3 regions of the Bowmanella denitrificans genome follow, and region 1 is predicted to be linked to each of the others. Evidence: predicted binding sites of a transcription regulator. Region 1 holds the regulator's gene; each other region holds the start of a gene.
What was found. The regulator FliA, encoded in region 1, starts transcription of late flagellar genes. The targets are predictions, from matches to a motif close to CTAAAGNTNNNNNNNNNNNNGCCGATA.

Region 1 (10,247 bases):
ATCAAAGCCGCTGGCGGCGATATCCGCACGCAGGGGAGACAAGGCTTCCAGGCCAGGATAAATCCTGGCCGGGCGTAAATTGCTGAACAGGTCAAAATGGCTGCGAAGTTTTAATAGCGCCGCACGCTCCGGGCGCTGGTCCAGTGGCAGACTGTCCCATTTGGGACCACCGATAGAACCGAATAAAATGGCATCGGCCTGTTCGCAGCCTTTTAAGGTATCTTCAGGCAGGGCGTGACCATGTTTATCAATGGCCGCACCGCCTACATCAAATTGGTTCAGGACCAGATTGAGGTCGAACTTACGCTGGACTACTGCCAGCACTTTTTCCGCCTCGCGCATTACTTCCGGGCCGATGCCGTCACCGGGCAGTAAAGCTATGGAATAGGATTTCATCTACACCCCTGCTATTTTCTGTTGTTTTTTCTCGTCTATCTGATCGGCCAGACAGGTGTTGTTCAGTACATAAATCAGGGCTTTCACCCCAGCTTCAACGATGTCGGTGGCAAGACCAATACCGTTGAAACGACGACCACGATATTCGGCTACCACGCTCACTTGGGCCAAGGCATCAGCCCCTTCGCCTTTGGAGTCCAGTTTAAAGTCAACGATCTCCACTTCGTCATGGCCGGTTACCTGAATAATGGCGTTAAAGGCTGCATCCACTGGACCATTGCCAATGGCCGAGGCGGTGCCTTCCTGTTCGCCCATACGCATTTTGACCGTAGCACTGGGAATCATTCCCTTACCAGCGTTGGCATGCAGATACAGCAGTTCGTAATGGGCCTGCTGCTGCTTCTGCTGGTCGAAGAACACCAGCGCTTCCAGGTCGTAATCAAACACCTGGCCTTTTTTGTCGGCCAGTTTCAAAAATGCCTGGTACAAGGTATCCAAATCATAATCTTCATCTTTGTAACCCAGCTCATGCATACGATGCTTAATGACATGGCGGCCTGAGCGGCTGGTCAGATTCAGATGGTTTTTGTTAATGCCGACACTTTCCGGTGTCATGATTTCATAGGTATTTTGCGCTTTTAATATGCCATCCTGATGAATGCCGGAAGAATGGCTGAAGGCATTGGCGCCGACAATGGCTTTATTGCTTTGTACCGGCATATTACATATCTGACTGACCAGCTTGGAGGTACGGAAAATCTCCTGGCTGTTAATGCCGGTTTGCAAGCCCAGCATGGCTTCGCGGGTTTTCAGGATCATGGCCACTTCTTCCAGCGAGCAGTTGCCGGCCCGCTCGCCAATACCATTGATGGTACATTCAATCTGACGTGCGCCGTGCTGCACGGCGGCAACAGAGTTAGCCACTGCCAGGCCCAAATCGTTATGGCAATGCACGGAAATCGTGGCCTGGTCGATATTCGGCACCCGGTTAAACAAGGTCTGGATAATGGCGCCAAATTCGCTGGGGATGGTATAACCGACCGTATCGGGAATATTCACCGTGGTGGCACCGGCCCTGATGGCGTTTTCCACCATCCGGCACAGATAATCGATGTTGGTGCGTCCGGCATCCTCGCAGGAAAATTCCACATCGTCGGTGTAGCGTCTGGCATGTTTGATAGCGGCCACCGCCATGTCCAGCACCTCATCCTGAGACTTACGCAATTTGGCACCCACATGAATATCTGAGGTGGCGATAAAGGTGTGGATACGAAATTGTTCAGCAACCTTTAAGGCTTCGCCGCAGGCGTCGATGTCATTCATCACCGCCCGGGACAAACCGCAGACGGTGGCATTTTTCACTTCCCTGGCAATGGTTTGTACAGATTTAAAGTCACCCGGGGAAGAGACCGGGAAGCCAGCTTCGATAATATCCACCCCCAGTCGCTCAAGGGCCAGGGCAATCTGCAGTTTTTCCTTCACACTCAGACTGGCAGGTAAGGCCTGTTCGCCGTCCCGCAAGGTGGTATCGAATATCTTGACTCTGTTTGTCATGGTCTTTCCCCTTCTTGGTTGACCCCGGCACCTTCACACTTGGTTTTTACTTGGTATAAAAGTGAAAAACCCGTGCTGTGCACGGGTTTTTCTGAATTTCTGCCTGTTTCTCGGCTACAACCTACCCGTGCAATCTTGCTGCCATAAGGAGGAGTAGAGAGAGAAATTTTTGCATTCGCTGTTGCCTGTATTTGGAACAGGCATATTAGTATCTTTTTCGGCTATTGACGTCAACCAGTAAGGGTAAATTAATTCGCTATTGGCTTGCTTTAAATGGCATAAGCGCGATTTTATCCCTTTCCTGGTGGAGTATCTCGAAAGGCTTATCCTAACAATGTCGAAATTTCTGGTTGTCCAGTTATTGGTTGTCAGGTTTGTAAGTGGTCAGTAATCAGTCTTCAGTTGGCAGAGCCGGAGCGAACCTGAACTGCCAACTGTAAAGTAACCCGGGATTTGAAGTTATTGTTGTTGGGCTTAAGCCCAACCCACAGTGGGTCGAAATTGATTTCGACAGCAAAGCTCAGATAAACACAACGAGTCAGAATTGATTCCGATAGCAAAACTTAGTCTAAGCACCGTGGGTCGGACTTGAGTCCGACAGAATTAAAGTCGTCAGTTCCAAGTGGTCAGTAATCAGTAGTCAGTTAGCAGAAATCCGTTGACAGAGCGCGAGGGCGAGTCAGACTGAACAGCCAACAGCCAACAGCCAACAGCCAACAGCCAACAGCCAACAGCCAACAGCCAACAGCCAACAGCCAACAGCCAACAGCCAACAGCCAACAGCCAACAGCCAACAGCCAACAGCCAACAGCCAACAGCCCACTTAATTCAGCCAATTGGCGCACTAATTGCAGTACCAGTGCAGCCGTCAAATTCCCGTTGTTAGATTATGGAACTAAGCTCCTACCTGAACCGATTCGACAAAAACTCTGTAAAGCAGTTCACCTCCGGGTTGGGGGCACCAATAATCCTGCTGGCCATTATGGGCATGGTGATATTACCCATGCCGGCATTTCTGCTGGATGTACTGTTTAGTTTCAACATTGCTTTGTCGCTGGTGGTCATCCTGGTTGCGGTATTTACCAAACGCCCCATTGATTTTGGCGCCTTTCCGCTGGTGTTGCTGATTGCCACAGTATTACGTCTGGCATTGAACGTCGCTTCCACCCGTGTGGTATTGCTGGAGGGGCATGAAGGCGGCGATGCCGCGGGTAAGGTGATTCAGGCCTTCGGTGAAGTGGTGATTGGCGGTAACTTTGCCGTGGGTATTGTTGTCTTCGCCATCTTGTTAATTATCAACTTTAAAGTGGTTACCGCGGGTGCCGGACGTATTTCTGAGGTAAGTGCACGCTTTACCCTGGACGCTATGCCGGGTAAGCAAATGGCCATTGATGCGGATTTAAATGCGGGCTATATCGATTCCGATGAAGCCCGTCGTCGCCGTCAGGAAATTACCACAGAAGCGGACTTTTACGGCTCAATGGATGGTGCGTCAAAGTTCGTAAAAGGTGACGCGGTCGCCGGTCTGTTTATTATGTTGATCAATATCGTCGGCGGTTTGTTTATCGGCATGATTCAGCATGATCTCAGTTTTGGTGATGCCATTGAGATTTATACTATTCTGACCATAGGTGACGGCCTGGTGGCGCAGATCCCGTCACTGCTGTTATCTGTTGCCACGGCCATTATAGTTACCCGTGAAAACGATACCCAGGATATGGGTAGCGAGTTGAAGAACCAATTGGGTAATCGCCGCGCGCTTTATATCACCACCGGTATTTTGTTTGTGATGGGGATTGTGCCAGGGATGCCACATCTGGCGTTTTTAGGCTTTGCACTGTTGGTTGGCGGCTATGCCTATTTTGACTGGTGGCGGGAACAACAAGCCGAACAGCAGCAGGCGGCTGGCGAGCTGGTACCTGAACAGACCCGCGCACCCGCAGAAGTCAAAGAGCTGGGCTGGGATGATGTGCAGCATGTTGACACTATTGGTCTGGAAGTAGGGTACCGGCTAATTCCCCTGGTGGACAAAAGTCAGGGGGGTGAATTGCTGACCCGCATAAAAGGGGTGCGTAAAAAGCTTTCCCAGGAGTTGGGTTTTTTGATCCCGCCCGTGCATATACGTGACAACCTGGACTTAAATCCCAATACCTACACCATCGCTATGCTGGGCGTCACTATTGGTGAGGCTGATATCAGCCATGATCAGGAACTGGCCATTAATCCCGGTCAGGTGTTTGGCAAACTCGACGGCAAGCCCACCAAAGATCCGGCCTTTGGCCTGGATGCAGTATGGATTAAGGCTGCCCAGCGAGAACACGCGCAAACACTGGGCTATACGGTGGTGGATGCTGCGACAGTAGTGGCAACGCACTTAAGCCAGTTGCTGACCAATAATGCCTATCAATTGCTGGGCTACGAAGAGGTTCAGCAGTTGCTTGACATGCTGGCCAAACAAAATCCCAAGCTGGTGGAGGGATTGGTGCCGGATATTCTGCCCATGGGCACGGTAGTGAAGGTGCTGCAGACCTTGTTATATGAAGGGGTGCCAATCCGAGATTTGAGAAGCATTGTACAAACCCTCTGCGAATATGGTCCCAAGAGTCAAGATCCCGACGTATTAGTATCGGCCGTGCGTATTGCCCTGAAACGTCTGATCGCCCAGGAAATTAACGGCAGCAGCAAAGAAATCCCTGTGATCACTTTGGCCCCAGAACTGGAACAGATATTGCACCAGTCGCTACAAGCCGGTGGTGGTGACGGCGCGGGTATCGAGCCCGGTCTTGCCGAACGACTGCAGCAATCTCTGGCCGAAGCGGCCCAGCAGCAGGAACTGGCGGGCGAGCCAGCAGTATTGTTGACGTCAGGCATGTTGAGACCTGTGTTATCACGTTTCCTTAAACATGCCATCGCCGGATTGCACGTACTGTCCTATCAGGAAGTACCTGATGACAAGCAGATTAAGATTGTCAGCGCCGTGGGCCAATAAGCTGACATAGGGGGTAAAAGTGAAAATCAGACGTTTCTATGGAAAAGACATGCGCGAAGCGCTGGCTCAGGTTAAAGAAGAGTTGGGCGGCGACGCAGTGATCATGTCGAATAAAAAAGTGGCGGATGGTATAGAAATTGTTGCTGCCTATGACAGAGAGCCTGTACGTAAGCAAACACCCCAAGCCAATCAGCCGGATGTTATGGCAAAGCCAAGAATGACACCGGCTGGCGCAGCAGGAAAGACGCCCAGTCTCAGCGAAATTATTGGAGATTCCGGCCCGGACAGTCTTAAAGCACTGTTGGAAAAGCAAACCAAACAGTCTCCATCGGCCTCGCAACCTGCCCGTGCAGAAAGCACAAGTGCGAACAAGCAGCATACCCCTGTGCAGACAGAGCCCAACAGACAGGACGACACCGAGTTGCAGGATATTCGCCAGGAGTTGAAGTCACTGCGAAATGTACTGGAGTTTCAGGTGGCAGGCCTGATCAAGCAAGATCGTCAGCAAGCCAGGCCCCTGCATAGCTATCTCATTGATAAATTGGTGCGCATGGGCATTACCCCAGCGCTGGCCGAGCAGGTGGTATCCTATGCACCGGCCAACTGCGAGGAGCGTGACGCCTGGGTCTTTCTGCTTAAACTACTGGCCAATCGTCTGCACACGACACAAAACGATATTCTCGCCAAAGGCGGTGTCGTGGCACTGATGGGGCCGACCGGCACCGGTAAAACCACCACGATTGCCAAGTTGGCGGCGCAGTATGCGCAGCGTTATGGTGCCAATCAGGTAGCGCTTATTACCATTGACAGCTATCGCATTGCCGCATACGAACAACTGGCGACTTACGGCAAGATTATTGGCTGCCCGGTAAAGAAAGCGGCCAGTGCCGAAGAATTGTCCGATCTGCTCCATCAGTTTCGCAATAAAGGCCTGGTTTTGATTGATACTGCCGGTTTTGGTCAAAGAGACACCAGATTAATCAAACAGTTAGATACCTTGGCTGAATCATCTTATGCTAATATCAAACATTATCTGGTGTTGGCCGCGAATGCGCAGCATAGAGTGATGGAGCATCAGCTTATGACGTATAAGCAGATTTCTTTGCAGGGCTGTATTTTCACTAAACTTGATGAGTGTTACAGTCTCGGCGAAGCCATCAGCCTGGCCCTGGAGCACAGATTGCCCGTCGGATATTTGACGGATGGGCAGAAGGTGCCCGAGGACATTAAGGCGGCCGATGCCAAGTACATAATTTCTTGTGCAGCGAGACTATTTAAGCAGTATGCTTTAATGCCTACAAGAACGCAGCAGGTTGTAAACTCAGCAGTATCAATATGATTGAGGATCAAGCGAGTAGCTTAAGACGAATGAACCAGCCCAATCTAATCAAAGTGATTGCCGTTACCGGTGGCAAAGGGGGAGTGGGTAAAACCAACATCACTCTGAATACAGCCATCGCTATGGCCAAGCAAGGCAAAAGGGTCATGGTGCTTGACGCCGACCTGGGGTTGGCCAACGTTGACGTAATGTTGGGCCTGCGGGTCGAAAAGAATTTATCTCACGTACTGTCGGGTGAATGTCTGTTGGAAGAAGTGCTGGTGGAAGGCCCCTATGGGGTCAAAATTGCACCGGCCACCTCTGGCACGCAGTCCATGACAGAGCTGACCCCCACAGAACATGCCGGATTGATTCGCGCTTTCAGTGAATTGCGCAGCCAAATCGACGTGCTGATTGTGGATACCGCCGCCGGTATTTCCGATATGGTGTTGAGCTTCTCGCGCGCAGCCCAGGATATTATGGTGGTGGTGTGTGATGAGCCGACTTCTTTGACGGATGCTTATGCGCTGATCAAGATTTTGAATCGTGACCATGGTGTATTTCGCTTTAAGATTGTGGCCAATATGGTGCGCAACTTACGCGAAGGACAAGAACTCTTTGCTAAACTGTCAAAAGTAACCAATCGTTTTCTGGATGTTGCCCTGGAATTGGTTGCCACAATTCCGTTTGACGAGAACATTCGTAAAGCGGTACGCAGGCAAAAATCCATTATCGAAGCCTATCCCAGTTCGCCAGCGGCAGTGGCCATCAATAATCTGGCTAAACAGGCGCTAAGATGGCCAATACCATCGCAGCCCGGGGGGCATCTGGAGTTTTTCCTGGAACAGTTAGTCAATCAGAATTCTGCGGTCCAAAGAGATAAAGTGTGAACAATAAAGCAGCCGCCTATCAGCAATTCGACGATAAAACGAAGCTGGTGGAGCAACATGCCTCACTGGTCAAGCGTATAGCCCACCACCTGATGGCGCGTCTGCCTGCCAGCGTGTTGGTTGACGATCTTATTCAGGCTGGCATGATTGGTTTGTTGGAAGCCGCCAAAAATTTTGACGGTTCCAAGGGAGCCAGTTTCGAAACCTTTGCCGGTATTCGCATCCGCGGTGCTATGCTGGACGAAATTCGTAAAGGCGACTGGACACCCCGTTCGGTGCATAAGAACAGCCGCGCCATCGCCGAGGCTATACAAGCAGTTGAACGTGAAACTGGCGGCGATGCGCGTGATGCCGATGTTGCCGGGAAATTGCAAGTCAGTCTGGATGAATATCACCAGATGTTGAACGAAGTGAATGCCGGCAGACTGGTGGGTATTGAAGATCTGGGCATTACCGAAGATGTAATTAGCACCGAACAGAACCGGGGCACTGACGCACCCTTTGATGATTTGTTGCAGGGATCGTTTCAAAAAGCGCTGGCCCATGCTATTACTACTTTGCCTGAACGGGAAGCCATTGTGCTGTCACTGTATTATGACGAGGAACTGAACCTGCGCGAAATAGGCGAAGTGCTTGAAGTCAGTGAGTCTCGGGTTAGTCAGATCCATAGTCAGGCCATGTTGAGACTCAGAACTCGCATGCAAAGCTGGCAAATGGAATAGAATTTAATAAGAATAACAGTTGGTTGATTCCTCACTGGAGGCAGTTTTGGATAAAAACATGAAAATTCTTGTTGTCGACGATTTCTCGACAATGAGACGTATCATCAAGAACCTTCTCAAAGACCTGGGCTTTACCAATGTTCAGGAAGCTGATGACGGGAATACCGCGTTGCCAATGTTGCAACAAGGCGATTTCGACTTTGTTATCACTGACTGGAACATGCCAGGGATGCAGGGGATTGATCTGCTCAGAGCCATTCGCGCTGATGATAGCTTGAAACACACCCCTGTTCTGATGGTGACAGCGGAAGCGAAGAAAGAGCAAATTGTTGCAGCAGCCCAGGCCGGTGTAAATGGATATGTGGTGAAACCTTTCACTGCAGCTACGCTGAAAGAGAAACTCGAAAAGATATTTGAGCGCCTTGGGTAGTCCCTGGCGGATCCTAAAGCATAAGGAACGCCTTAATGACTGATACTCATCAAGCTCCCATGTCGCTTGAGGATGCTCGCCAACTGGTGACATTGCTTGAGCAGGGAGACAACCAGGGTGCCATGCAACTGCTGGAATCTGTGACCATGGAAGACTCCATGGAATTGTTTGCCGAAGTGGGCAAACTTACACGTCAGTTACATGATTCACTTAACAATTTCCAATTGGATGCCCGCATCGCGGATTTGGCTCAGGAAGATATTCCTGATGCACAAAGTCGACTCAACTATGTAATTGAAACCACGGAAGATGCAGCTAACCGCACGATGGATGCGGTTGAGACCAGTATGCCTATCGCTGAACGTCTGAATGCCAGAATTAATGAAATTCTGCCAGACTGGAAAAGGCTGATGACACGTCAGTTGCAATTGGGTGAATTTAAAACGCTTTGCCATGATATGGATAAGCTTCTTGACGAGGCCAGTGTTGATTCGGCGAAACTGAACGAACTATTGACCGAAGTGCTGATGGCTCAGGGTTATCAGGATCTGACCGGTCAGGTTATCCGTAAAGTCATCGAGTTAGTCAAAGAAGTCGAAGACAACCTGGTACATATGCTTAAGGTGTTTGGTGAGCCCGAAGTAGATGAGATTGCCAAACAAGCCAAGAAAGAGGCCAGCAAGGAAATGGCAGAGGGCCCAATTATTGATGCGGCTACCCGTGATGACGTGGTAACTGGTCAGGATGACGTAGATGATCTACTTTCAAGCTTAGGGTTTTAAGGGGAATTGATGCATGGCCTTTGACGTTGATGAGGATATCCTGCAGGACTTCCTGGTTGAAGCGGGAGAAATTCTGGAGCAATTGCAGGAGCAACTGGTTGATCTGGAAAACAATCCCGAAGATGCGGATTTGCTCAATGCCATATTTCGCGGCTTCCACACCGTTAAAGGTGGGGCGGGTTTCCTTTCCCTGACCGAACTGGTGGATGCCTGCCACGGCGCTGAAAACGTGTTTGACGTGTTGCGTACCGGCAAGCGCCAGGTAACTGCCGAGCTGATGGACGTTATCTTGCAAGCACTGGATAGCATCAATGAGATGTTCGCCAGTGTTAAAGCCCGTGAACCGTTGGAGCCTGCCTCTCCAGAAGTATTGGAGGCTTTGCATCGTTTAAGTAAACCTGAGTCCGAAGACGAATATGTGGCGCCAGCGCCCGAGCCTGAACCCGAGCCCGAGCCTGAACCTGTTTCGGTGAGTGACAGTACTGATAGTGGCAGTATCGACGATATCAGCGAAGATGAATTTGAGGCTTTGCTGGATGAACTGCATGGGCCAGGCGGCGCACCTTCTAACGCCAAAGCGGCATCACCTGCCAGCAATACTGCACCACAGGTTGATTTGAGTGACGGTGATGAAGACATTACCGACGATGAATTTGAGGCCTTGCTCGATCAGCTTCACGGTGAAGGCAAATTTAAAGCTGCCAGCGATGCCCCTGCACCTGCCAAAGCCGCTCCTGCTTCCGATGCAAAGAGCGGTGACGATATTACCGATGATGAATTCGAAGCCTTACTCGACCAATTGCATGGCTCGGGTAAGGGGCCTGGTGCAGTGCCGGCAGCACCACCGGCTAAGTCTGAAGCACCAAAGCCTGCTGCTAAACCTGCAGCGGCAACGCCAGCTAAAACAGAAGCCGCGAAGCCTGCTGCCAAACCTGCGCCTAAAGCCAGTGATGATGACGAAGACAAGTCGTCTGCTGTAGCTCTGAAGAAGGACGACAAGAAAGCGCCGGCTGCACCACCTGCTGAGACAACAGTGAGGGTGGATACCAAACGCCTTGACCAGATTATGAACATGGTTGGTGAGCTGGTGTTGGTACGTAACCGTCTGCTTAGTCTTGGCGTCAATATCAATAATGAAGATATGTCCAAGGCTATTGCCAATTTGG
Region 2 (10,247 bases), on a different contig from region 1:
CTTTGTACAAATCACATGTATCAGGATGAACACCATTACAAGAAATTAAAGTGATTTTTTTAAGATACTCAAAATCACCAATACGACAGGCCCAATCAAAAGTAGAGCGATTCTGTTCAATTTCAGCATGAAAATCAGGAACGATACCATTACGGTGCAGTACCTGTAAGGATGTGCCACAGGATACTATAATCGCTTTGTCCTGGTGTTCTTTTATAGTTTCAATTGAGAAATCCAAAGACGGACCATTGCCCACCAAAAAAACAGGCACAGTTTGATGTACGATCTGCTGAGCAAAGCCAGACTTTTTCTTTAAGAATGGATATTCACGTTTTAATGCTTCTCTAGTATGCGCAATGCCATAATAAGCATGATCAAAGTATTCACCCATTGAAATTACAACTTTCAACTGTTCTCGAAGCTGCGCAATGGCTTGATTTAATATTCCATTATAGTAACTTTGATAAAAATAAGTACTATTCAGAATATAAGGACCAATAACATAAAACTGACGTAATAAGTCCTTAAACAAATTACTTCCATCATCTCCAATGTTGATATATAGCCGCCCTCTTGACTTATCTATTTTATTTAGAATTCCAGCCCAATCAATCGCAAACAAAGACGCATAGAAAAAATCTCGATTAGGCTCGCATATAAATAAATTATTTACATTGTGTTCATTCATTAAGGCTTGTAACTGATAACCACAGCCTAAACCAAACAAAATAACAGATTTAATTGTCTCAGGTAGGCTTCCTTGTTCTTCATCTAGCTTCTTGAGAATCTCTTCCGTTTTAGCAACAAATTTGTAGTGAAGATAATGCTTTAGTTTCGTACCACTGTACCCCAAAACCAAACCATCTTTGTGCGGGAATTCAGCAAAGCCTGCAAAGTTAGCCAGTCCTTCGTCTAATGGTTGGTCTCCATACCAACATACCAAGCGTTGCTTTTGCACCAAATTTATCTGACCATCCACAGAACTGACCGGCAACCAAATCTTAGGACAATAATCACTAAATTCTTTATAGATATCCGGGAAATATTTACTAAATGCAGCAAGATTACTTTTATACAATGAATCATCTGGACTGACGTCCTGCCAATCTTGCAACGTCAAGGTCGGCGTCCAAGGAGGGCAATATTCATCCACATTTTCCACAAGTTGGAAATTCATCCCTCGCTCACTTAACTCCAACCATGATTTTTTTTGAAGTTGATTTACGATGGAATTAAATACAGGATGATTGTAATGCTGATAAAAATAAGCTCCCGGCACCTGAACATGCTGTTTTAACTCAGCAAAGTCCTCCAACAAGTCCCGACCATCTTTACCAATCTGAAAATAAATTGCTGTATTTTTTTGCTTTGCCAGTTCTAATATTGTTTTCCAATGGGTGACCATCACAGAGCATCTGAAGTACTGAACATCAGGCTCGTAAATGATTATATGCTTGATTTTGAAATGTTCCACCAGATAACGAATGTGGACACCCAGGCCTAAGCCAAATACAACAACCAGTTCTGGTACTGAAGGTAGAGGTGTACGATTCAGATATGCCTGATAGGCTGGCAGACTTTCTAAAGTAACAGACTCTGACAGCGGAGGTGTCGATTTATGCTCTTCTTCTCGATCGGCAGAAAAATCAAAATATGATGCTTTTTGGCAGAAAGCCTGAACATGCTGCAAACACTCCTGCTCGGGATCAAAACCATACAGGGTGCGCCCCACTCCGTAATCAACAATATTGTATCGACCATATTTATTGCAAAAGATAGAAATGTTCTGACTTTGCTGATGGAAATAACCGGTCAGGGAAGGGATGTAGCGCTGAAAACTGTTAAAGTTTTCCTGACTGGTTTTAGCGATATGGGCTGCAAGCTGCTGTTCAAGTTCAGCCTGGCGTTCTTCATCTTTTTCTACATGTAAGCGAATATTTTTCAGCATCTTACTTTCTGTACTTCTTTATGGCTTTACGGCTTCTGAGCAAACTGGTTAGATCGGCTTTTACGGCATCCCTGAATTCAGCAAGCTTTTCACCAAGAAGCTTATTACATGCCAACTCTGCCTGAGCAAATGCCGATTTCTTGTCACCTTCAAGGTTAGCCACATGCGCAAGCACCATATGGTCGCGCTCAACGATCAGTTGCTGAATAGCCTCAATATTAGGTTCTGATTGGCAAAGAAGCCCATTAAGGGCTTCATTGAGTCTGTCTAAGTCGGGAAAGGTAAAGGGGTGATGAAGATTTACACTGTTCACACGGCCGCTTGCTGTTTTTGCCGCCTTGCCTCATAAGCCTCTTGTTTGGCTTGTTCGGGAATCTCAGCCCAGGCGGTCTTTATGGGTAACATCAGACTAATCACTTCGTCCATAATCTTCAAGCTATTCTGTACGTTAGCATCGATTAAGCGCTGCAACATATAGTCATACAAGGCATAGAGGTTATCTGATACTTCACTTTGCAAAGACATATCCAGCGTGTCTCGCAGATTCATTACTATGGCTGATGCCCTGGATAAATGCTCTGCCTTAGCTTCATATTCCTTCCGTTCCATACTGCCTTTGGCAAACGCCATTCTGTCTAATGCGCCTTGCATTAACATCAGTGTAAGTTTATGCGGGTCGGCACTGGCAATATCCTGTTTAATATTGCCCTTTTTGTAGGCATTAATACCTTTTAGTGACATTTATACAGCTCCTTTAAAATCCGGCTGAGGCCAAAGATGCCATCAAAGCGCTGCCGGTTCGATTTAACTGACTGACGGTCTGGTCCAATGCCAGATATTTCTTGCGTAGAATATCTTCATAATTCAGCATCTGTAATTCTAGGCGCTCCCGGTCATCGGCCAGTAAGTCTTTTTCATTCTTATAGGAGTCTTCACGGCTTCTTAGCAGGCCACCAAAGGTGGTGTACTCATACACAAAATCGTAGGCTTTTGTGGCAATACCAAACTCATCGTCGGTAAACAGCTTGGCAATTTCGTCAAAGTTATCTTCAAAGGCTTCTTTGAGCTTATCTTCACCGCTACCAAAGCCGTACTCGTCGAAGTCTGAAATTTGCAGCTTGCCATCTTCATCAAAAGAAACGCCGAGCTGGAACAAACTACCAAGTTTAGAATTAGGCACCGCACTGGAAACAATGCTGGCCAGGCCACTCTGGATACCTCTGGCCATAAAATCACCGGCCAAGGCCCCGTCTTCTTCCAATTCAGACTGACCATAGCGGGTCAATGTAGTGATTTCAGAAATCAGGGTGTTGTAGTCATCCACAAAGTCGCGGATTTTTTTCTCAACGCCATCTTTGTCGTATCCTATCTCAAGCGTTGACGCTACAAAGTTATCAAGCGCATCTTTGCTGGATACTTCTTTAGCCTCGAAAGCAACGTTCTCAATTACGTTTTCAAAACGATTAGTGGCACTTTCCACCAAAATACCGTCAATGGTAGCTTTAGCATTAGTGGCATTTTTTGCATAGCCCAGGTAAGTCTGGGTTTCGGTCGAATCAGTGGTAGACACCCTCTCTAAATCAGCAATATCGTTCTTATTAATGATTTTAAGGTCATTACCGGTGCCGGTAACATCAGAGCTAAATACCAGTTTAGCGCCCCCACCTGCAGTACCCGTGCTGATCACACTGGCGGTGACACCAAAATTACTCGCAGAGCTATTCACCTTATTGCGTAGTTGCTGAACCGTCATACCGGCCGTGACGTCAACGTCAAAACTTTTACTGCCGACTTGAAAAGTCAGGGTACCGGCAGAGGCACTGACCACATCAGAACTACTGTTAAATCCTCCATCTGCAGCATTGGCCGTTTCAACCCGGCTGCCACTGGCAAGCTCTGTTATAGTAATCTGGTAAGAGCCGGTTGCCGCACTATTAGATGCCTCAGCGGTAAAGGGGCCAGTAGCATCCTCGCCACTGACACCAGGATGAGTCGTTACTGCGGAGCGTTTAGACAGGGCCGTATCCCGGCGTAGTGCATCAACAGATTCCTTAAAGGCATCCATTTTGGATTTCAGCGAGCCGATACCTGAGATAACAGCATCCAGTGATTCTTCCCGCTTATCCAGACGATCGAACTTGGGCTTGCGCTCAGCTTCCAACAACTGCTTTACCAAGTCATCCAGGGCCAAGCCTGAACCAACTCCTAAAGACTGAATAGCCATGCTCTACCTCATAAAGTTATACTGACTTATTAAACAGTACTCCTACTGCTGCGCCAACTTCAGACTGAAGTTCCTTTATGCGCTCAGCCAGCTTTAACACTTCTTCCGATGGGATTTGTCTTATCACATCACCGGATTGTGCATCTGTTACTTTGATAACAGAACGGTTGCTGCCCTCGTCGAAGGCAAAATTCAGGTTGCGATTCTGTGCCTGCACAAAGTCACGCACATCCTGCACAGCCGTTTCGATACTCTCTTTATCGGCGGCCGTTTCCTCGACTTTAACTTCTTCAGGCAATTTACCTGCCAATTCTGATTTAGGTGCTTCCTTCTCAGAAACAACAGGTACATTGGTACGCTCAGCCACAGCATCAAGCGCTGCACCTGATAGTCCCGGGGGCAACTGTGAAAAATTAACGTCCATTTTTCACCTCCACTCTAATAGAGTAAAGAAAGTGGCCGATATACTTCAAAGTATAACGGCCATTTCAGGTTAACCCAACAAAGACAAGGCTGACTGAGGGCGCTGGTTGGCCTGGCTCAGTACAGACAATGACGCCTGCTGCACTATCTGGTTGCGTGTCAGTTCAGCCGTTTCGGTAGCAAAGTCGGTATCGCGGATCCGCGAACGGGCACCGGAGATATTCTCGACGATATTACTAAGGTTACGGATAGTGGACTGAAAACGGTTTTGCAATGCACCCAAATCGGCACGGGCCGCACCAATCGTGGAGATGGCATTGTCGATAGTTGTCAGTGCAGCTGAAGCGTCATTCGCGGTCGCAACAGTAAGACTACCCAAACTAAGACCAGATGCACCGTAACCACCGTCGGGAGCGGTGGTAGACAGGTTTACCGAGATAGTTTGACCGCCGTTAGCGCCCACTAAGAAGGCAGCAGAGTAATTGCCTTTTAACAGGTCGACACCAGCAAACTGGGTATTCTGGCCAATCCGGCTGATTTCCTGTTTAAGCGCAGACACTTCTTTCTGCAACGCCGTACGGTCAGAAGACGAGTTAATACCATTTTGTGATTGCACGGCCAGTTGGCGGATACGTTGCAGCGAAGATGTAATCTCCTGCAATGCACCTTCAGCGGTTTGCGTCAAAGAAATGGCATCGTTAGCGTTACGCACTGCCTGGTTCAAGCCCTGGATTTGCGACGTCATACGGTCAGAAATTTGCAGACCAGCAGCATCATCAGCGGCACGGTTAATACGAAAACCTGATGACAGTCTTTCAAACGACGTTGACAAAGCATTGCCTGAGTTGAACAACTGGCGCTGAGCATTGATGGACGATACGTTAGTATTTACATACAAAGTCATGGAAGTTACCTCCTGAAAGCCAACAAAGGTACCCTCATACCTTTACTGACTTGCCTCAAATCAACTCATTGCTGAGTTGCCTCACACTTGAAGATTGACACCAAGCCAAAATTCAAAACTTAAAATACCCCTCGACTTTAGGTATCGGCACACCATTGAGAGTCTTTAGGAAAAATTTGATATTTTTTTAAAATAAATTTAAGCAACTGTTTTGTATTGACTTTTCCACACTGCGGAAGCTGTATTTAGGGAGTTCCAACCGTTTGCCACTTTGACGATTTGACGATTTGACAGTCTTGAGATAAAACGTGCAGCAATGAATCTATGCGTACTTGCCTAGCACTGGGTCTAAACTCTGCAACTAAGAATCAGATAGTAGATCTTGGAGAAAATTATTGGCACGCACTGTGCTTATAAAATGAGTACATTGTTGGAAATGGTGAATTTGACATCGGCAGATTAAAAAAGCCGGGTCAGATGACCCGGCCAACTTGCTCAAGTTAGGAGAACGAGCAAATAAGGTTTCGGTCCGACTGCGGGTTAGAGAATGCAAACTGGCCTCTCAACCACTACTACACTCTCAGTCCGTCAGTCGGCGTTTTTTTCCTTGTCCCAGCCTCAATCCTGAGGCTGGGAACCAGCATTGCTTTGATGCTGCTGGTGTCCAGATTGGTGAGACAAGGTATTCCCCTTTCTCACCAGGGGCGGCCTCTCATTTCCTACCCTCTCGAATTACAAACAGTTCACCTTAAAATTGGTAGACCTTGGCACGTTTCGTTTCTGACCAAATCCCCCAACAAGGAAAACCTCTGTGCTCTCTGTGTCTCTGTGGTGAATTTCCTTTTTCTACACTGGGCAATAATGCACACCACCACTACAAGTCCAAACTGTTAAAACTAACCACCCAGCAGTGACAAAGCCGACTGAGGCCGCTGATTCGCCTGTCCCAACACCGTCACACTAGCCTGCTGAATAATCTGCCAGCGGGTCAATTCTGCCGTTTCGACGGCAAAATCTGTATCCTTGATGCGCGATCTTGCCGCTGACACGTTTTCCGAAATATTACTCAGGTTGCGTATGGTGGACTGAAAGCGGTTTTGAATCGCACCTAGGTCCGCTCTGGCCCCACCAATGATAGAGATTGCTGTGTCTATCATCGCCATGGATCTTGATGCACCTTCGGCGGTAGCCACCGACAAGTTCACGCCGTTAAACAATCCCGACGCCCCAAATCCGCCCTGGCGGGAAATATTCACACTGATTGACTGGCCAGCGTTAGCGCCCACCAGGAATACCGCAGAATACGTACCATCCAGGATATTCACCCCACCAAACTGGGACGTTGACGCTATCCGACTGATTTCCTGCTTAAGAGCAGACACCTCCTTTTGAAGCGCCAGTCGGTCAGCCGAACTGTTGATACCGTTTTGCGATTGCACCGCCAGTACGCGGATACGCTGCAAAGCGCCGGTAATTTCCTGCATCGCCCCTTCCGCAGTCTGCGCCAGGGAAATCCCGTCATTGGCATTTCGCACCGCCATATTCAGGCCCTGGATCTGGGCGGTCATACGGTCAGAGATTTGCAGACCGGCTGCGTCGTCTTTTGCACCATTGATACGAAAGCCGGAAGACAATCGCTCAAAGGCAGTACTCAAATTGGAATTTGAGGTAAAAAGTTGTCTGGTCGCATTCAGTGACGAGACATTAGTACTAACGTATAGGCTCATGATTTCTCTCCTAACAAGTTAGCGTCTTATTGCTTTTGTTGTATTGACGCCTTTTTTGGCAATTAATAGTTGGCACGCTATGTGCTTTTCTCTATCCGTCAGTCAGTTTTCTGACTGGCTTTGCCGGTACTTGAGCCTGCAAATGCAAGAAAGTGAGCGAATGCTCTGGCCGACACGACAGGTTTGATGGCCAAACCTCAAACCTCTCACTACCTCCTGGCGTCACGCCTGTCAGTCGGCCTTTTTAAATAAAAGAGCCGTCCCTTGCTAAAAGTGCATCCTGCTATCGATCAAGTTTTGGTAAAGATTTTCTGTCTTCAGGTCGGATGCGGCTTGCCCCCACAAACTTTGCATACCGACCTTTCTTTTCCCTTATTTCTCATTTAGTTAAATGTTGAAATTAACATTTATGAGAGTCAGGGATGGTGAATAGAGACCAAACCTACATATTCACCATTCTGTCTTCAGGATGACGCCGCTTGCCCCCGCAATGACGTTACCTTGTTCATCTTTATTATCCTTGTAACAGTGACAATGCTGACTGCGGGCGCTGATTGGCCTGGCCAAGCACAGTCACACTGGCTTGCTGGATAATCTGCCAGCGGGTCAATTCTGCCGTCTCAACGGCAAAGTCTGTATCCTTGATGCGTGATCTTGCCGCCGCAACGTTTTCTGAGATGTTGCTCAGGTTACGTATGGTGGACTGAAAGCGGTTTTGAATCGCACCCAGGTCGGCCCTGGCCCCACCGATAATAGATATTGCTGTATCCACCAGGCCCATAGTAGCTGATGCCTGCGCAGCCGTGGCGACCGATACATTAATACCGTTAAACAGGCCTGAGGCACCAAAGCCACCCGGACGGGAAATATTCACGCTGATAGACTGACCCGCATTGGCTCCCACCAGGAACACCGCAGAATAGGCGCCATCCAGAATATTCACCCCACCAAACTGAGACGTGGAAGCGATACGGCTGATCTCCAATTTCAGAGCTGAGACTTCTTTTTGCAGGGCCAGACGGTCAGCCGAGCTGTTAATACCGTTTTGTGATTGCACCGCAAGCACGCGAATTCGCTGCAGAGCATTGGTGATCTCCTGCATCGCCCCTTCTGCGGTTTGTGCCAGGGAAATGCCGTCGTTGGCGTTACGCACGGCCATATTAAGGCCCTGAATCTGCGCCGTCATACGGTCAGAAATCTGCAGGCCGGCAGCGTCATCTTTGGCGCCGTTGATACGGAAGCCAGATGATAAACGCTCAAAGGCAGTGCTGAGATTAGCATTGGATGTAAACAATTGTCTGGTCGCATTAAGCGACGACACATTGGTGCTGACGTATAAGCTCATGATTTTCTCCTAACTTGATCGATACTAAGCGCCAGACTTATTGTTTTTATTAGTAATCTTGGCGTTGGCGAAACCTTTATTATGTTTTTTGACGGTTTCGTCCTGACTCCTGGCTGTTATTCTTATTTTCACCAAGTGTCTTGCCCTATGTATCGTTCAGATCAGGAAAAAGCTTTAGCACTTTTTTTAGCAACGCAAAAAGCCAAGCTAAATCAAAGATTTGCTCGGTACTCATTGGCCTGTATTGAGGGAAAAATGGTCGGAGGAATTCCTCCGACCAATCGCTCTTACGTTAGGAGAGAATGAGCGAACCTCTCACCTGCATGACACCTCTCACTCTACCTCCTGGCGTCATGTAGGTTTAACTTATCCCAGTAACTGCAGGGCGGCCTGCGGTCTCTGGTTAGCCTGGCTCAGTACTGTGGTACTGGCCTGCTGAATGATCTGATTGCGAGTCAGTTCAGCCGTTTCAGTAGCAAAGTCGGTATCACGGATCCTCGAACGGGCGCCGGATACGTTTTCGATGATATTGCTCAGGTTACGAATGGTTGACTGGAAGCGGTTTTGCAACGCACCCAAATCCGCTCTGGTAGCCCCGATGGTTGAAATGGCCGCATCTATAGATGCCAAGGCTGCAGAAGCGTCAGCGGCTGTAGCAACAGACAAATCAGACAGACTCAGACCTGAGGTACCGAAACCACCGCTTCTTGACAGGTTAACAGAAATGGTTTGACCACCGTTTGCACCTACCAGGAAGGCTGCAGAGTATGAACCTGTCAGCAAATCAACCCCGGCAAACTGTGAAGTGGTGCCGATACGGCTCATTTCAGCTTTCAGGGCAGACACTTCTTTTTGCAACGCGGTGCGGTCAGCAGACGTATTGATACCGTTTTGAGACTGTACAGCCAACTGACGGATACGTTGCAGTGATGATGTGATTTCCTGCAGCGCGCCTTCAGCGGTCTGGGTTAGTGAAATGGCATCGTTGGCGTTACGCACAGCTTGCTGCAGGCCCATGACTTGTGAAGTCATACGGTCGGTGATCTGCAAACCAGCGGCATCATCGGCGGCTCGGTTAATACGGAAACCAGAAGACAGACGCTCGAATGAGACATTCAATGCTGTTCCGGAGTTGAACAATTGACGTTGCGCATTGATAGACGAAACGTTGGTGTTAACGTACAAGGACATAGACCTCTCCTACACTCTCAGTCCAGCAGTCAGCTGGCATCCGGCTCTCGCCGAAGGTTAAAAACACTTTAAGAACAATAACTTTGGTTAAAAAGTTAGTGTTACTGGCTCTCTCGTTTAAGGTTATCGACGCCCTTGAAAACTCCTTTAGAAAATTTTTGCCGCCCGGCAAACAAAGCGGAAAAACTTTGCCGCCTTTGCATTGATAAAAGACTTGCGTTTCAATAGGTTCCCAGACAATTTCAGCATGTATAGAAAATGCACATAATCCATCAGACCAACTTATGGTCCCACGCCCCCCACAATGCCTTCAGCGATCTTTGTGAATTCAACAACATGCTAGTGTGCTGCTTTCGCGAAGCAACAAACCATATCAGTGGCGATGGCAAAATCCGGGTGCTTTATCTGGACTGGCAGGGCAAGGTGCTCAGGCACCAGCTACTGCGCATCGCTGGAGCCGATCTGCGCGATCCTAAGCTGTCCCT
Region 3 (10,247 bases), on a different contig from region 1:
TAAAACGAAGCCGCGATTATCGCGGCTTTTTTATTTTAAGGCTGAATTGCCATCACATCGGTTTTAAGCAGGGTCAGGATTTGTTCCGCGGTATTACCCAACAGTTTTCCTTTTAGTCCTTTGCGGCCCACGGTGCCTATGGCGACCAGGCCCGCATTGACATCAGCCGCCATACTGGGTAACACCTTGTCTGGTTCACCGGCCTTAATGTGCAGCTGCTTTTCGGAAATAGGGTAGTCACCAGCCATTTCCTGAATCAGCGGCAGATATTGCTGTCTGGCCTGAGTGGCGATTTTCTTGGCGCTTAGCCCCATCAGATCTTTCAGCATGGGGGACATGGGCAGGCAATAAGCCACATGTAATTCGCCGCCAAAATGACGTACCCACTCAATACCTGTGGCCAGTAATTGCCTGTTCAAAGCTTGCTTGCTTTGTAGCTTACTACCAAGATCCAATGTAACCAGCACATTGTGCTGCTTTTTCCATTTTTTCTCAGCTACTAGTAAAACCGGCGCACTGCTGGTTCTGAGCAAATGCCAGTCTGTTGGCGTGTAAAACAAGTTCTCAGTGCGATGTCCGGTTTTAATAATCAGGTCATGGCGATGACGCCGACCGTAAGCTTCCACCCACTGGGCAATGTTTTTCTCCCAGATCACCTGAGTCTGTACACTGGCATCGTTCAGTCCGGTATCTTTGAGTTGGCGTTCCAGCCATTGCTGACGCTGCTCAATCAGGCTTTGCTGAACTTCCTGTTGTTGCGCATTGCTAAGGTTGTCGGGTAGATGTTTAAGTTGTTCATGCACAAAGCTCAACACCGTTACCTGAGCATCTAATGCCTCTGCAACTAATTTGGCTTTCGCCAGGGCCTTGGGCTTGTTTCCCGGGAGATCTGCAATGACTAGTATCTGTTTCATCCACGCCTTCCTTTTCAGCTAAGTAGCATAAATCTAGCACGAGAATTAACCAATGCTTTGATTTATATCAGAAAGGCTATGCCAAATACATCAGGTATTTAATTCTGTCAGTTCTCTACCGTCGTTAGCGGCCAGCCACCCAGTTGTTGCCACTTGTTGACGATAATACAGAATAGATCTGCGGTTTTCTCTGCGTCATACAAAGCGCTATGTGCCTCGGCCTGATCAAAGCTCAGTCCCGCCGTGCGGCAGGCCTTAACCAATACGGTTTGACCGAAAGCCAGGGCTGACAGGCTGGTGGTATCAAAGGACACGAAAGGGTGGAATGGGGTGCGCTTTATACTGGAGCGCTCAACGGCGGCATTAACAAAGCCCTGATCAAAGGCCGCATTGTGGGCAACAATAACACTGCGCTGGCAATCCGCATCTTTCTGCTTTTTACGGATTTGTTTGCACAGTTCCTTCATCACTTCCGTTTCCGGCAGGGCGCCACGCAAGGCACAATGTGGGTCGATGCCATTAAAATCCAGTGCAGCCTGTTCCAGGTTCGCACCTGCAAATGGCTGGACATGAAAATGAAAGGTTTCGTCTCTGACAAGCTGACCTGTTTGGTTTAACTTTAAGGTAACTGCAGCAATTTCCAGCAAAGCGTCGGTGCGTGGATTAAAACCGGCGGTTTCCACATCTATTACTACGGGAAAATATCCCCTGAATCTTTGCTTGAGTTGTTGCGTATCTGCTGTCATCTTTTACTCTATCGGTCTTGAACTAAATGGTCGTGCTGGTCTGGGCCGCGATTATGACAAGTCTGGCCGAGGCTATCCAGTGTAATGGAATTGATGTGACTGCCGATATCTTGGTAAGGAATTGGACAGAGATGTTATGAACAGACTCCTTTATGCTTTGCTCGGTATGCTGATAACGCCCGCTCAGGCCGGCTTGCGTCATTATGCAGCGCCCGTTGAAACCTCCAGTTGGCAGTTAAGCAGCCAAACCCGACTGCAATGTACTCTGAAACATCAGGTACCCGGCTATGGCGATGCGTTGTTTACCAGTCTGGCCAGTAAGCAACTCAATATGGAGTTTGAGCTGGATATGCTGCAGTTGCCCAAAACTTATGGTGTGGCTTCGGTTTACTCGGTGCCACCGAGCTGGATGCCTGGGGCCATGCAACGGCAAATTGCCGACATGCCCATTCGTAAACAATATAATGGCGATCTACCGGAACAAGCGGCCTGGACCATTCTGTCTGAGTTGGAAAAAGGGTTCTGGCCGACCATCTATTATCGTGATTGGTACAATGAAGCCGACAGAGTGGCTGTGGGGCTAAATGCCAGCAACTTTATTGACCAATACCGGCAGTTTTCCCAATGTGTGGCTAATTTGCTGCCCTACAGCTTCGAGGATATTGCCTACACTGTGCTGTCGTATCAGAAAAACTCCGATGAATTTACCCGAGGCTCACGCAAAAAACTCAGCATGATCAGTGACTACCTTAAAGAAGACAGCAATATTGAACTGGTGTTACTGGATGCTTATACCGACAGTTATGGCGGCCGTTGGAGCAATGAGCAATTGTCATTGCGACGTGCCGAGCGGGTAAAGCAGTTTTTCCAGGAGCAAGGGGTTGAGGGCGACAGGATCAGTATCACCGGCCATGGGGAAAAACGGCATATTGCAGAAAACAGCAATGAACTGTCCAGAGCCAAGAACCGTCGGGTGATTATCCGTATGGAGAAAGGGTTGTAATCACATCAGGATTGTCAAAAGGGCGCTAGGCGCCCTTTTTACTGTGTGGCGTTGTAGGCCACGACCTTATCCGGGAAGTCGGTAAAAATACCATCAACTTTCAGCCAGTCAAATAGCAATGCCATGGTGCTCTGCCAGTCCATACCTTGCGGTAGTTGGTCTGCACGAAGAGTATAAGGATGTATTTGTAATCCCAATGCCTTGGCTTGTGTAAACAGCGTGGTTGGGGCTTTGTTGTCAAAGTTAACCAACTGCGGGATCCAGGGGCCAATCCCATCCGCTACCTTGGCAATCTCCTGCAAACCCGGCGGGGATTTTAAATAGTCGTAGTCTGAACCTGACTCCTGCCAGCTGTTTTCTGCCAAAAGCTGTATCAGCGGCGCTTTCAGGCCCAGCTCCTGGCGTAAACGGCGGGTTTCGGCAAAGTCGAAACATTGCACATATACCTTGGCATCTGCCTTATTCAGACCATGCTTTTCCAATTGGGCCATGAAAATCTTGCTGATATCTTGCCCAGCAGCACGGTGAAATGCCGGGGATTTTATCTCCGGATAAATGCCAATATTGACGCCACGGCTGCGATTCAGCTCTTGAATCAGAATGAGCTGCTCTTCGAAGGTTGCAATGCGAAAGAAGTCCGCATTGGTCTTATGCCCTTGGTAACGAAGGGCAAACACTTGCTGATTCTGTTCATTGCGTCTTTCGTGTACCCGCAGGCTCTTCAATTCCTCAAGGGTAAAGTCGATGGCATAAAAGCGTCCATCGGCCCGTTTCCGTTGTGCAAAGCGCTCTGCCACATCGGTCACGGTATCCAGGTGGATATCATGCAGTACCACCAACACACCATCCTTGGATAACACTAAATCCTGCTCGATATAATCGGGGTTCATGCCATGGGCCAGAATAACGGCTGGCAGCGTATGCTCCGGCAGGTAGCCCGATGCGCCCCGATGCGCAATGACCAAAGGTTTGGCCAACAGGTTAGTGCACAGGGTTGACAGCAGAATGCCGGTAAGCAGCGTCCTTATCATATTTTAATCTCAGTCTTGAATCAGCTCCACGGCATAACCGTCAGGGTCGCGCACAAAGGCGATAACGGTACTGCCACCTTTGACCGGCCCAGGTTTGCGGTAGACATCTGCACCTTGCTGTTCCAGGCGTTCACACAGCGCATAGATATCTTCTGCACCTATGGCGATATGCCCATAGGCCGTACCCATATCGTAGCTGTCTTGATCCCAGTTGTAGGTCAGTTCTAGTACGGTATGGCTGTGTTCTTCGCCATACCCCAGAAATGCCAGGGTATATTGATATTCCTGGTTTTCACTGGTGCGTAACAGCGTCATACCCAGTAACTGGGTATAGAATTCAATAGAACGTTCCAGGTTACCAACGCGCAACATGGTATGCAGTAATCTCATACTTCTGGTCCTTTTTGGTCAGGGGTGAGTGTAATCTTATTATGTTTCAGTTTTATCTCTGAACTCACAGAGATCTTCAATCAGGCATGCGCCGCAACGGGGTTTTCTGGCAACACATACGTAACGACCGTGCAGAATCAGCCAGTGGTGTACATCGACTTTAAACTCGGCAGGCACAACCTTAAGTAGTTTATTTTCCACTTCAAGCACATTTTTGCCAGGCGCCAGCCCCGTGCGGTTGCTGACCCGGAAAATATGCGTATCTACGGCAATGGTGGGCCAGCCGAAAGCGGTGTTCAGCACCACATTGGCGGTTTTGCGGCCAACGCCGGGCAGTGCCTCTAATGCCTCGCGACTTTCTGGCACTGCAGAACCATGCTGATTTACCAGAATGTGGCAGGTCTTAATCACATTTTCTGCTTTGGCATTAAACAGGCCAATGGTTTTAATGTATTCCTTCAGGCCATCCACACCTAATGCCAGAATCGCTTCCGGGGTATTGGCAACCGGGAACAGTTTGTCGGTGGCTTTATTCACGCCCACATCTGTGGCCTGCGCTGAAAGGATCACGGCAATCAACAGTTCAAACGGGGAACTGTAGTTGAGCTCGGTGGTGGGGTGAGGGTTGTCATCCCTCAGGCGTTGTAATATTTGTTTGCGTTTGCTCTGGTTCATCCTGGTCTGTCTTTGTTGGCCACCATGCTGAGTATTCTGTCAGGAAGACTCCGCCGTGATTCTGGCGCGCTGCACTACTTTGGCCGGTTGTTTATTAAGTTGTTCCAGCCGCTTATCCAATACATTTTTCAGGGCGATAAGCAAACCCATACCGATAAAGGCGCCCGGTGGCAAAATGGCCAGTAGGAACTTATGCTCGGTTACATAAAGCGTTAGGGTTAGCTGTTTGGCCCAGTCGCCAAACAGGAACTCTGCACCGCTGAACAGGGTGCCGCTCCCCAGTATTTCCCGCAATCCGCCCAGTGTCACCAATACCAGTGTGAAGCCGACGCCCATCATCAAACCGTCAAAAGCGGCAAACTTTACCGGATTTTTTGATGCATAGGCTTCTGCCCGGCCAATAATGGCGCAATTGGTCACAATTAAAGGAATAAAAATACCCAGGGCCTGATAAAGGGTGAAGGTGTAGGCGTTCATCAGCAATTGGATAATGGTGACAAACGCGGCTATCACCATCACAAAAATAGGGATGCGTATCTCTGCCGGTACCAGATTGCGTACCAGGGAGACTGTAGTATTGGAACCAATCAGCACCGCCGTGGTAGCCAGCCCCAATCCCAGGCCATTAATAAAACTGCCGGTCACCGCCAGCAACGGGCATAAGCCCAGCAGTTGTACCAGGGCCGGATTGTTTTTCCACAGCCCTTGCCAAGACAGGGTTTTGTATTCACTCATGGGCTTCCTCCTTGGTACTCACCTTGCTCACCTTGCATAAGTTAGGTGCATCATACAGTTGTTGCTGCATGCTATTGCTGAGTTTCAGTGCATCACGCACCGCGCCGACAACCGCTCTGGGGGTAATGGTGGCGCCGGTAAATTGGTCAAACTGTCCGCCGTCTTTTTTGACTGCCCAGTTTTTTTCATCACCATTGCCCAGCCCTTTACCATTAAAGCTCAGAATCCAGTCACTGATACGCACATCAATTTTATCGCCAAGGCCTGGGGTTTCCTGATGCTTAATTGCGCGGACGCCGGTCACTTTTCCTTGTGCATCAATACCTACTAAAAGCTCGATATTGCCGCTATAACCGTCCGGCGTTATGGTTTGAATAACCAGGGCGGCAGGCTCACCAGCCAGACGCGCACGATACACCTTTTTGGCGTCGCTATTGCCTAAAAACTCAGGATGGCTGACTTCTGTGCAGTCATGCTCAATATCATTGTCATGCAGATTGGCCGGGACAATACTGCCAAGCAGTTTCTGCAGCTGTTGTTGCTGCTGACTTTTGATTTTGTCATCAGTGAACTGATGGGTCAGCGCAATCAGACCGGTGGTGACCAGCGCAAAAGCGGTCAGGGTTAAGCCGTTGCGCTTGAGGCTGTCTTTCATGGTTTTCCTCTTTGACGCTGGTGGCCATAAGTGCGGGGCCGGGTGTAATAGTCTATCAGCGGCACGGCCATATTCATCAGCACGACGGCAAAGGCAATGGCATCGGGGTAACCGCCCCAAGTCCGAATGACCACTACCAGCAGGCCAATACCTGCGCCGAAGAGCAAGCGGCCGCGGTCAGTTGTACTGGCGGAAACCGGGTCGGTAGCAATAAAAAAAGCCCCCAGCATGGTGCCGCCGCTAAGCAGATGGAACCAGGGTGATGCGAATAGATCCGGGGCGCTAAGGTGCATGATGCCGGCCACCAGCAATATGGTCCCCAGCATGCTGACGGGAATCTGCCATTTAATTGCACGTAACTTCAGTAAAACCAGACCACCTGCCAGATAGGCCAGGTTAATCCAAAACCAGCCAATACCCAGGCCATTGGAAAATTGTCCTTTGCTGGTTGCTTCTTCCAGCGTCAGGCCGAGACTTAAATCGGTTTTCACTGCGTCCAGGGGCGTAGCCATGGTAAAGCCGTCGGCATCACTGCGAAGCTGGGTCAGGCTGTAACCTTCACCGGTAAAGCCGGTAAAGATCACGCTCAAAGCATCGACCAGATTATAAGGATGCGCTGCTAAATGTTGCGGTGGCAGCCAGGATGTCATGGCAACCGGAAACGACACCAGCAAGGTTACATAAGCCACCATGGCGGGGTTAAACAGGTTAGATCCCAAGCCACCATAAAGTTGTTTGGCGATGCCGATGGCGAAAAACGCACCGATAGCCGTAATCCACCAAGGCGTAAGCGGTGGCAGACAAATTGCCAGCAGCAAAGCGGTTAATAGCGCGCTGCAATCGGACAGGGCCTTTTCAAAATCTTTTTTGCGCAGTTCCAGAATCAGCGCTTCGGTGCCTAATGCGACCACGGCCGCAATCAAGAACTGTAGCAGGCTGCCCCAGCCGAAAAACCAGCATTGCAGGGCAAAACCGGGCAGGGCGCAATAACAGACCAGGCGCATAAGCTTGGCGGTACTACGTTGACTGCGCTGGTGAGGTGAACTGGCAATTCGAAGGCTCATTCGTCTGTTTTATCCTGCTGATTATCTGCGCTACTTTGCATATCAAGTTTGGCTTTTCTGGCCTTCGCCTTGGCGATAGCCGCTGCAACACGTTGTTTTTTCTGTTCGTCTACTTCCACCAGAGGCTGAGCGACTTTTTCTGCAGGCATATCTGCTGTGGAAGAAGCTTGCTGACGATCTTTCTGTGCTTTTTGTTGTTTGGCCTTGGCAATGGCTGCCGCGACGCGTTGCCTTTTCTGTTCTTCCCTATCGTCAGCTGGCGCTGGCTTAACGCGGGTATCGGCGGTTGTGACTTGGGTTGACACCTTGTCTTTCGGCTTAACTTGTTTTGTGGTCTTGCTTTTGCTGGCAGTGGCCTCTTTGGCCTGTTTATCTTCTGCTGCAGTATCTGCTGTGTCGATGGGCGCGGAGTCACCTTGCTGCGTTGCGGCTTTTCTGGCCTTGGCACGCGCCACGGCAGCGGCTACTTTGGCCTGTTTATCTTCTGCTGCAGTATCTGCTGTGTCGCTGGGCGCGGAGTCACCTTGCTGTACTGCGGCTTTTCTGGCCTTGGCACGCGCCACGGCAGCGGCTACTTTGGCCTGTTTATCTTCTGCTGCAGTATCTGCTGTGTCGCTGGGCGCGGAGTCACCTTGCTGCGTTGCGGCTTTTCTGGCCTTGGCACGCGCCACGGCAGCGGCCACTTTGGCTTGTTTATCTTCTGCTGCAGTATCTGCTGTGTCGCTGGGCGCGGAGTCACCTTGCTGTACTGCGGCTTTTCTGGCTTTAGCACGGGCAATAGCGGCTGCGACTTTATCCGCGGTCTCTGGGGCTGCCGTTGTCTCATCGCTGGTCTGCTGTTTCCGTGCTCTGGCCAGCGCTGCAGCAACCTTAGACTTTGGATCGTCGCCCTGTTTATGCATGGCTTCACGTCTGGCCTCGGCTGCCTGCTGATGTTTTAACTCGCGCTCGGCCTTTTCTTCTTCCAAACGCTGTTTGCGCGCTTCAAATCTGTCTCTGGCCTTGTCGGCTTTCTGCTTTTCTTCTTCCTGTTGACGGATTTGTGCCTTGGCAACGCGGTAGTAATGCACCAGCGGAATCTGGCTTGGGCAAACATAAGCACAGGCACCGCACTCGATGCAGTCAAACAGGTTATAATCCTGGGCCTTGTCCAGCTCTTTGGCTTTGCTATGCCAATACATTTGTTGCGGCAGCAAATTCACCGGGCAAGCATCAGCACAAGCGCTGCAGCGAATACAGGCCTGCTCTTCCTCGGGCAGCGTCATTTCTTGTTGGGTTGGCGCTAAAATACAGTTAGTACTTTTCACCACAGGTATTTGTTCTGAAGCCAGGCTGAAGCCCATCATCGGTCCGCCCATTATCAGACGCTGAACCCCCTGCTGTGCTTTTTCGTAACCTGCATGTTTTAGCAAATGAGATATCGGTGTACCCAGTAGAGCCCAGACGTTGCATGGCTTTGTCATGGCTTCGCCTGTGAGGGTGACAACACGCTGAATCAACGGTTTGCCGGTAAAGATAACATCTGCTACGGCAAAACAGGTGCCGACGTTTTGCATAATAATGCCCACGTCTATGGGCAGGCGGCCATGAGGCACTTCACGACCGGTCAGCACCTGAATAAGTTGTTTTTCGCCGCCGGCTGGATACTTAGTGGGAATAGGGCAGATGATATAGTCAGGCTTTTCCTGACAAGCTACCTGCATGGCCTGAATGGCCTCGGGTTTGTTGTCTTCAATGGCGATAAGCACATGGCCCGGGTTGAGCAAGTGGCAGAGTACATCAATACCTTGTCGTATCTGCCAGGCATGTTCGCGCATCAGTCGGTCATCGGCGGTAATATAGGGCTCACACTCGGCCCCGTTGATTACCAGAAACTCCACATCTTTTTTCGGACTGACTTTAATATGAGTGGGGAAACCCGCACCACCCATACCGGCAATCCCCGCATCACAGATCGCTTCAATAATGCGGGTTTTAGGCAATTGCTGATAATCCGGTATGGGCGTCAGTTCAATCCACTTATCTCGTCCATCCGGGGTTATTTCCACGCTCAGCTCTGCCAGGCCGGATGGATGCGCCGATACATGCGGCGCGATAGCGGTAACCTTGCCGGATGTTGGTGCATGCACGGGTAAGGCAAAAGGATTTGTGCTGCGTGTTAAGGGCTGCCCTTTAAGCACCTCGTCACCCACTTTTACCTGCAACTGTCCCGGGGCGCCTATATGCTGTTTAACTGTCAGGTAGAGGTGCTCAGGCAAAGTACACTTGCCGATTACATCCTGATTGGACAGGGTCTTGCGACCTGGCGGATGTACACCGCCAGGAAAATCAAAAAAGCGTCCCTGGCGAATTTTGTCTATCAATGATTGCAACTGATTCGCCCTTCTAATCTATGGTTTTTACCGGGATGGCGTCTAATTGCCAGCGCCAGGAAGAGGCTGTGACTTTCACCGGCACCATGTCAATACAATCCACCGGGCAGGGGTCTACACATAAGTCACAACCGGTACATTCTTCGCTGATAACCGTGTGCATCTGCTTTGATGCACCGACGATGGCATCCACCGGACAGGCCTGGATACATTTAGTGCAGCCAATGCATTCGTCTTCACGAATAAACGCCACTTTCTTTACGTCGTTACTGCCATGTGCATCATCAAGGGGCTTGGCTTCTACACCCATTAAATCAGCAAGCTGGCGGATGGTGGACTCACCGCCTGGCGGACATTTATTAATTTCATCGCCATTGGCAATCGCTTCGGCGTAAGGACGGCAACCTGGGTACCCGCATTGCCCACATTGGGTTTGAGGTAAAATAGCATCGATTTGTTCAACCAGCGGATCGCTTTCCACCTTAAAACGCACGGCGGCATAACCTAAAATCAGACCGAACAGCAGTGCTAACAAGCCAATGGCTAAGAGCGCATACAACAATGACATCAGAGTTTGACCAAACCGGTAAAGCCCATAAAGGCCAGAGACATTAATCCAGCGGTGATCATGGCGATGGAAGCGCCCTTAAATGGGGAGGGCA

Region 2: ABD028_RS17280 (flagellin N-terminal helical domain-containing protein) is a predicted target of FliA. The motif match lies at 5,642-5,668, and genes of this name have one in related genera.
Region 3: ABD028_RS15775 (flagellar protein MotY) is a predicted target of FliA. The motif match lies at 1,742-1,768, and genes of this name have one in related genera.

Annotation. Positions count from the first base shown of each region.
Region 1 covers NZ_BAAAEI010000023.1:378,871-389,117, forward strand. Annotated here, with positions in the region: gene leuB (3-isopropylmalate dehydrogenase) at 1-396, opposite strand, end outside; gene leuA (2-isopropylmalate synthase) at 397-1,950, opposite strand; gene flhA (flagellar biosynthesis protein FlhA) at 2,840-4,939, shown strand; gene flhF (flagellar biosynthesis GTPase FlhF) at 4,959-6,278, shown strand; gene ABD028_RS19300 (MinD/ParA family protein) at 6,275-7,147, shown strand; gene ABD028_RS19305 (RNA polymerase sigma factor FliA) at 7,144-7,869, shown strand; gene cheY (chemotaxis response regulator CheY) at 7,916-8,299, shown strand; gene ABD028_RS19315 (protein phosphatase CheZ) at 8,335-9,081, shown strand; gene ABD028_RS19320 (chemotaxis protein CheA) at 9,095-10,247, shown strand, end outside.
Region 2 covers NZ_BAAAEI010000021.1:131,369-141,615, forward strand. Annotated here, with positions in the region: gene ABD028_RS17255 (motility associated factor glycosyltransferase family protein) at 1-1,948, opposite strand, end outside; gene ABD028_RS17260 (hypothetical protein) at 1,950-2,261, opposite strand; gene fliS (flagellar export chaperone FliS) at 2,258-2,689, opposite strand; gene fliD (flagellar filament capping protein FliD) at 2,703-4,172, opposite strand; gene ABD028_RS17275 (flagellar protein FlaG) at 4,189-4,596, opposite strand; gene ABD028_RS17280 (flagellin N-terminal helical domain-containing protein) at 4,666-5,499, opposite strand; gene ABD028_RS17285 (flagellin N-terminal helical domain-containing protein) at 6,396-7,226, opposite strand; gene ABD028_RS17290 (flagellin N-terminal helical domain-containing protein) at 7,741-8,571, opposite strand; gene ABD028_RS17295 (flagellin N-terminal helical domain-containing protein) at 8,938-9,762, opposite strand; gene ABD028_RS17300 (hypothetical protein) at 10,021-10,247, shown strand, end outside.
Region 3 covers NZ_BAAAEI010000020.1:69,973-80,219, reverse strand. Annotated here, with positions in the region: gene ABD028_RS15785 (universal stress protein) at 36-914, opposite strand; gene rnt (ribonuclease T) at 1,022-1,660, opposite strand; gene ABD028_RS15775 (flagellar protein MotY) at 1,797-2,663, shown strand; gene glpQ (glycerophosphodiester phosphodiesterase) at 2,702-3,694, opposite strand; gene gloA (lactoylglutathione lyase) at 3,704-4,084, opposite strand; gene nth (endonuclease III) at 4,124-4,759, opposite strand; gene ABD028_RS15755 (electron transport complex subunit E) at 4,799-5,494, opposite strand; gene rsxG (electron transport complex subunit RsxG) at 5,487-6,149, opposite strand; gene rsxD (electron transport complex subunit RsxD) at 6,146-7,213, opposite strand; gene rsxC (electron transport complex subunit RsxC) at 7,210-9,585, opposite strand; gene rsxB (electron transport complex subunit RsxB) at 9,599-10,153, opposite strand; gene rsxA (electron transport complex subunit RsxA) at 10,153-10,247, opposite strand, start outside.